2 regions of the Fundidesulfovibrio butyratiphilus genome follow, and region 1 is predicted to be linked to the other one. Evidence: predicted binding sites of a transcription regulator. Region 1 holds the regulator's gene; the other holds the start of a gene.
The links. The regulator HrcA, encoded in region 1, represses chaperone genes, less so after heat shock. The targets are predictions, from matches to a motif close to TGTTAGCACTCNNNNNNNNNGAGTGCTAACA.

Region 1 (3,411 bases):
CGCTTCACCCGGTTAGCTAGCAAAGCGCGCACGGTGCGTGGCGTCCATGTGGAACGCTTCGCCACGGATTTCCCCGACTGGCTGGCGGCGGCCGATCTCAGCATTTCGCTGGCCGGCTACAACACGACCATGAATGTGCTGGCCGCCGCAACCCCCGCTCTGGTGCGACCCTTCGACCAGAACCGGGAACAGGCCCTGCGCGCCAGACGACTCGAAAGTCTCGGCGCGCTGGGCGTGCTGGAAGACAAAGACCTCGGCGCGCAGGCGCTGGCCAGGCGCATGTTGGACGCGCTGGATCCGGCGAAGCCGGGACGCGCTCCCCGCCCCGTGCGCCTCGACGGGGCCGAGACGACGGCGCGGCTTCTCGGCGAAGGCTGGCCTGCGATGGGCACTCACTCAAGGACTACGTTACGCTCATGATTGTATCGGCTTCCATCTCTCCCCTGTGGCGCGGACTTCCCGACGACTTCGACCACCGCGTGGCCCTGGCCGTGGAAAGAGGCCTGGACAAGGCCCCGGGTGGCAAGGCCAAGGTGTTCTTCAGGGCCGACGACGTGGGCGTTCCCGGCAACGCCTTCACCCAGCTGGCCCAGTCCTTCGGGAATCGGCGCACCCCGCTGTGTCTGGCCGTGGTACCGGCCTGGCTGACCACCAGCCGCTTCGCCACGCTCAAAAAAACCTGTGGCGCGGGACAGTGGTGCTGGTGCCAACACGGCTGGCGCCACGTCAATTTCGAGCCCGAAGGGTCCAAGAAACGCGAATTCGGCTCCGCCCGCCCGGCCAAGGACAAAAAACAAGACATCTCACGGGGCGCGACGCGCCTGCGCGAAATCATGGGGCCCGATTTCACCCCCGTGTTTTCCCCGCCCTGGAACCGTTGCGACGGCGAATCCATGGCCCACATGGCCTCAAGCGGCATCAAGGCCCTGTCGCGCACCGTGGGGGCCGGACCGGAGCCGCCCGGCCATCTGCCCGATTTTCCCATAACCGTGGACCTGCACACCCGCAAGGAACCAGACCCCACCCACTCCTTCGACAGCCTGCTGGACGAACTGGAGGCCGGACTGGCCTCGGGACTGTGCGGGGTGATGATCCACCACCAGCGCATGAATCCCAGGGCCTTCCACTTTCTTGACGCCCTGCTCGACCACCTGCCTGTCCATCGCAACGCCGAGCTGGTCCATTTCGGCCATCTGCTCGAAAACGTGACCACGAGGATGTAACCACGCGACAGAAATCCGGGACCCGCCATCCGCTCCGAGCGCGATGGCGGATCCCGGTTCCTTTTCGTCCGCCTTTGGTCCCGGTTCGGTCCTGTCCTCCCGGGAGCGCGCCTTGACAGGCGGAGCTAGGGTTGTTAGCTGTTTGGCACTCTCCAAAGAGGAGTGCTAAAGCAGGGAAACGTCATGGCCCTCATCGCACGTGAACTCGATGTCCTCACGGCCATCGTGGAGGACTATATCTCCAAGGCCCAACCGGTGGGCTCGCGAACCGTCTCCAAGACGGGACAGGTTCCCCTTTCCCCGGCGTCCGTGCGAAACACCATGGCGGACCTCACCGAACAGGGCTACCTGGAACAGCCCCACACCTCGGCCGGACGCATCCCCACGGCCAAGGCCTTTCGTCTCTACCTCGACCACATCATGCGCCTGCGTCCTCTGCCCGAGCCCGTGAAGGAACTCATGACCATGTCCCTCGGCCAGGCGGGGCTGGAAATCGACGACATCCTGCGCCAGGCTTCGCGCATCCTTTCGAGCTTCTCCAAGCAGATGAGCATGGTCATGGCCCCCAGGCCCAGCCGCGCCCTGTGGCGACAGATCGACTTCGTTCTGCTTCGGCCCGGGCTGGTCATGGCCGTCCTGGTCCTGCAGGGCGGCATCGTGCAGAAGCGGGTGGTGGCCGTGGAAGAGACGCCGGGCGTCGATGATCTGCTGAGCTACGGCAACTACCTCAATCACCATTTTCAAAATCTCACGGTGCGCGAGGTCCGCATGCGCATTCTGGCCGAACTCGGCCAGGCCAAGCGGGAGCTTTCCGAACTGACCGGAAAGGCCCTGCGCCTGGCGCTGGACACCTTTTCGACCAGTCCCGCGCCCGAAGTGTTCGTGGAAGGCACGCTCAACATGCTTTCCCAACCGGAATTTTCCGATATTTCCGTCATGCGCGACCTGCTCAAGGCCCTGGAGGACCGCACCCGCCTGCTGGAACTGCTGGACAAGACCATGAGCGAATACCGCACCATGATCATGCTGGGCGAAGAAGTGGAGCCCAGCGAACTCGCCGGCTGCGGCATGGTCTGTTCCCCCTACGGCGGCCCAGAGGCTCCGCTGGGAGCCGTGAGCGTCATCGGACCGTTGCGCATGGACTACGCCGAAGTGGTTCCCCTGGTGAGCTACACCGCTCAACTCGTCACCCTGATGCTCGGGAAACACTTCTAGGCCATACCCGAAACACGCCGCGCCCCGAAAGGGGCGCTCAAGCGCCAAGGAGCGATCTATGACTTTGGACAAGGAATCCGATCCCCAGGCCGAACCCGAAGCTTCCCAACCGCTGACCCCCGAACAGGAGTTGGAGCGGTGCCGCAAGGAACTGGCCGGAGAGGTCGACAAGCGCCTGCGCATTCTGGCCGACGCGGAAAATCTGAAAAAACGCCTGGTCAAAGAGAAGGAAGAGTTCGTCAAGTTCGCGGCCGAGTCGGTGCTGGGCGATTTGATCCCGGTGCTGGACAACCTGGACCTGGCCCTGCTCCACGGACGGTCCGTGGCCGCCTGCAAGGACTTCGTGATGGGCGTGGACATGACGCGCAAGATCTTTCTCGACATCCTGGCCCGGCACGGACTCGAACCGTTCGGCGCGGTGGGCGAGGCGTTCAACCCCGAAATGCACGAGGCTGTGGGCTCGCAGCAGGCTCCCGGCACGCCCGAGGGCCAAGTGCTCAAGGTGGAGATGACCGGCTACCGCCTGCGCGGCCGGTTGCTGCGGCCGGCCAAGGTGATTGTCAGCCAGGCCTAGGCCTTCGGCGCGCGTTTTTTCGCCCGAACAGGGCGTTTTTCGCCGGGAACCGGAAGCCAAACCGGGTTCCCGGCATTTTTTGGCCCATGACAACGGGACAAACCGGAAAGATTCCCCCCGACAGGGAAGAAAAAACGCGAAAAATGTGCAAACACCCTTTACACGACGTAATACGGACTTATTAACCGATGGCGACACGGCGAAGGCAACCCAAACCGCGGTCGCAAGCACCACAAAGCTAATGTCCGCCAGGCGGCGGGCTGAAATTCATCTCCAAGGAGGAGAGCATTCATGGCCAAAATCATCGGGATCGACCTCGGCACGACCAACTCGTGCGTCTACATCATGGAGGGCAAAGACCCGAAATGCATAACCAACCCCGAAGGCGGCCGCACCACC
Region 2 (3,411 bases), 590 kb from region 1:
ACTCGCCGGTGGAGGCGTTGAAGCCGAAGCCATCCTTGCCGTCGCGCACCTTGGCCACCACGATGGAGCCCTCGAAGCCGGCGTTGCCGGATATCTGGCGCAGGGGCGCTTCGCAGGCGCGGCGCACGATGTCGATGCCGGCGGCTTCGTCGTCGTCGGCGGGCTTGATCTTCTCGGCGGCCTTCAGGCAGCGCACCAGGGCCACGCCGCCGCCAGGCACGATGCCTTCCTCGACGGCCGCGCGGGTGGCGTTCAGGGCGTCTTCGACGCGGGCCTTCTTTTCCTTCATCTCGGTCTCGGTGGCCGCGCCGACGTTGATGACGGCCACGCCGCCCACGATCTTGGCCAGGCGTTCCTGGAGCTTTTCACGGTCGTAGGAGGAGGTGGTCTCTTCGATCTGGGCGCGGATCTGCTTCACCCGGGCCTTGATGTCGTCGACCTTGCCGGCGCCGTCGATGATGGTGCAGTTTTCCTTGTCCACCACCACGTGCTTGGCGCGGCCCAGGTCGTTCAGGGTCAGGCCTTCCAGCTTGATGCCCAGGTCTTCGGAAACGGCCTGGCCGCCGGTGAGGATGGCGATATCCTGCAGCATGGCCTTGCGGCGTTCGCCGAAGCCGGGGGCCTTCACGGCGCAAACCTGCAGGGTGCCGCGCAGCTTGTTGACCACCAGGGTGGCCAGGGCTTCGCCTTCGACATCCTCGGCCACGATCAGCAGGGGCTTGCTCATCTTGGCGACCTGCTCGAGCACGGGCAGCAGGTCCTTCATGGCGGAGATCTTCTTCTCGTTGATCAGGATGAAGGGATCGTCGAGTTCGCAGATCATCTTTTCGGTGTCGGTGACGAAGTAGGGCGACAGGTAGCCGCGGTCGAACTGCATGCCTTTGACCACGTCAAGGGTGGTGTCCAGGCCCTTGGCTTCTTCGACGGTGATGACGCCTTCCTTGCCGACCTTGTTCATGGCCTCGGCGATGATGTTGCCGATGGTGGCGTCGGAGTTGGCGGAAATGGTGCCGACCTGGGCGATTTCCTTCTGGTCGCGGGTGGGCTTGGCCAGGCTGGCCAGCTCTTCGACCATGGCCTCGACGGCCTTGTCGATGCCGCGCTTGATGGCCATGGGATTGCGGCCGGCGGCCACCAGCTTGACGCCTTCGGAGTACACGGCCTGGGCCAGGATGGTGGCGGTGGTGGTGCCGTCGCCGGCCACGTCGGAAGTCTTGGAGGCGACTTCCTTCACCATCTGCGCGCCCATGTTTTCGAACTTGTCGTCAAGCTCGATTTCCTTGGCCACGGTGACGCCGTCCTTGGTGATGATCGGGGAGCCGAAGCTCTTCTCGATGACCACGTTGCGGCCCTTGGGGCCCAGGGTGACTTTCACGGCGTTGGCAAGCTTGTCGACGCCCCTTTTCAGCTTTTCGCGGGCTTTGGCGTCGTAAAGAATCTCTTTGGCGGACATAGCGCTCTCCTTCGGGATATGTGAAATGGGGAAGTAGGTCGAATTTACTCGATCACGGCCAGGATGTCGTCTTCACGCATCATCAGATGCTCGACGCCATCCACCTTGATCTCGGTACCGGCATATTTGTTGAAAAGCACGGTGTCGCCCGTTTTGACGGCCAGCTCCACGCGCTTGCCGTCCTCGCCGACCTTGCCGGGGCCCACGGCGATGATTTCGCCCCTCATGGGCTTTTCCTTGGCGGAATCGGGAATGATGATGCCGCCGGCGGTCATCACTTCTTCCTCAAGACGCTTCACCAGCACGCGGTCGTTGAGCGGTTTGAGCTTCATGCGGATTATCCTCCGATAGGTTTTTTTCGTCCTGCTTGTTAGCACTCATCAGGAGCGAGTGCTAACGACGTGCGGAGCCTATAGCCACAAGCACGGTGGGGCCACAAGGGGAAGACAAAAAATCCGCGAAAAATGGCTGGCAGGGAAAAGCGATTAAGGAAATATTCCTCGCTGAATCAAAGAAAAACTAAAAATTTCTCGAAATTGCTTAAAAATGCTCGGCAAGGTCCGCCAGTCCTTGTTTTGCGGGCCACGAGCCCGCTTCCCGGCTTGACTTCCCGGCCTCTTCAGGGGATGACCATGGGCGTGAGGAAGATGCCCTTCGACGCTGTTTCGCCGGGAGTTCAAGCCTTCGCGGTCGCCCCCGGGCCGGCGACAGGACTCCGGCGGCCCCATGCGGATGTCGGACCCGCACCTGTCTGCAAGGAAACGTTATGAACGCCATCATCGGCATAGTGATCGTGCTTGGCTGCGTGATCGGCGGCTACATCCTGGAACACGGCAACATGGCCGTGCTCGTCCAGCCCATCGAGGTCATGATCATTTGCGGAGCGGCCCTGGGTGCGTTCATGATCTCCTCGCCCATGAGCGTCTTCAAGGACGTGCTCAAGCACATCCCCGCCATCTTCACCGGCAAGGAGGACACCAAGGCCTTCTACCTGGAGCTTTTATCGCTCATGTACGAGCTGTTCCAACTGGCCAGACGCTCGGGCGCGGTGGCCCTGGACGCGCACGTCAACCGCCCCACGGACTCCGACATCTTCCGGCGCTTCGGCTCGGTCATGAAGAACAAGACCGTGCTCAACTTCATCTGCGACAACCTGAAGATCGTCATCGCCGGCAACATCGAGCAGCATCATTACGAAGCCATCATGGACACCGACATCGCCACCCGCAAGCACCACGACCTGATTCCCTCCTCCATGGTGAGCAAGACGGCCGACTCGCTGCCGGGCCTTGGCATCGTGGCCGCGGTGCTGGGCATCGTCATCACCATGGGCAACATCAACCAGCCGCCCGAGGTGCTGGGTTTGCACATCGGCGCGGCTCTGGTGGGCACCTTTTTGGGCGTGCTCTTGTGCTACGGCTTCATCGGTCCCATGGGCACTCTGCTCGAACACCAGGCCGCGGCCAAGCAGGCCCGGCTCAAGGTGGTGAAGAGCGCGCTCATGGGCTATTCCATAGGATTGGCTCCCATCCTGGCCGTGGAATACGCCCGGCGGGCCATTCCCACCAACGTGCAGCCCAGCATGGAAGAACTCGAAGAAGGCATGAAGAAGGGCTAACAGCCCGTCGCGCCCGGCGGATGTCGTTCCTGTCGGCGCAGGCGGCCTCTCGCGTCCGCGTCATGCACGCCGGGCGGACGCCGGGCCGTGTTCACTTCTCGACTCCCGAAGGGAACGGATTCCGGGCTTGGATCGCCCGGAAGGCGGGATCAAGACGCTTGCGGTTTGGCGGGAGCGCTTTCGAACCCCTCGTTTTCCCGGATGATGGCCAGTTCGCGCATGAGCCGGTCCAGGCGCAATCCGGTCAGTTGCTGTTGATGGCAGTCTCCGCCGGAGAGGCAGCGGTTCATGTCGTCGCACCACTTGGTCAGGTCGGAAATGCCGTACTTGCGGGCGTCGG

Region 2: the regulator HrcA is predicted to act here: its motif matches at 1,822-1,852, upstream of groES (co-chaperone GroES).

Annotation. Positions count from the first base shown of each region.
Region 1 is NZ_BAAHXA010000001.1:923,081-926,491, forward strand. Features, by position in the region: gene ACYQ01_RS04620 (glycosyltransferase family protein) at 1-420, shown strand, start outside; gene ACYQ01_RS04625 (polysaccharide deacetylase family protein) at 417-1,223, shown strand; gene hrcA (heat-inducible transcriptional repressor HrcA) at 1,407-2,438, shown strand; gene ACYQ01_RS04635 (nucleotide exchange factor GrpE) at 2,497-3,012, shown strand; gene dnaK (molecular chaperone DnaK) at 3,304-3,411, shown strand, end outside.
Region 2 is NZ_BAAHXA010000001.1:1,511,472-1,514,882, reverse strand. Features, by position in the region: gene groL (chaperonin GroEL) at 1-1,453, opposite strand, end outside; gene groES (co-chaperone GroES) at 1,498-1,785, opposite strand; gene motA (flagellar motor stator protein MotA) at 2,220-3,071, shown strand; gene ACYQ01_RS07150 (hypothetical protein) at 3,221-3,411, opposite strand, start outside.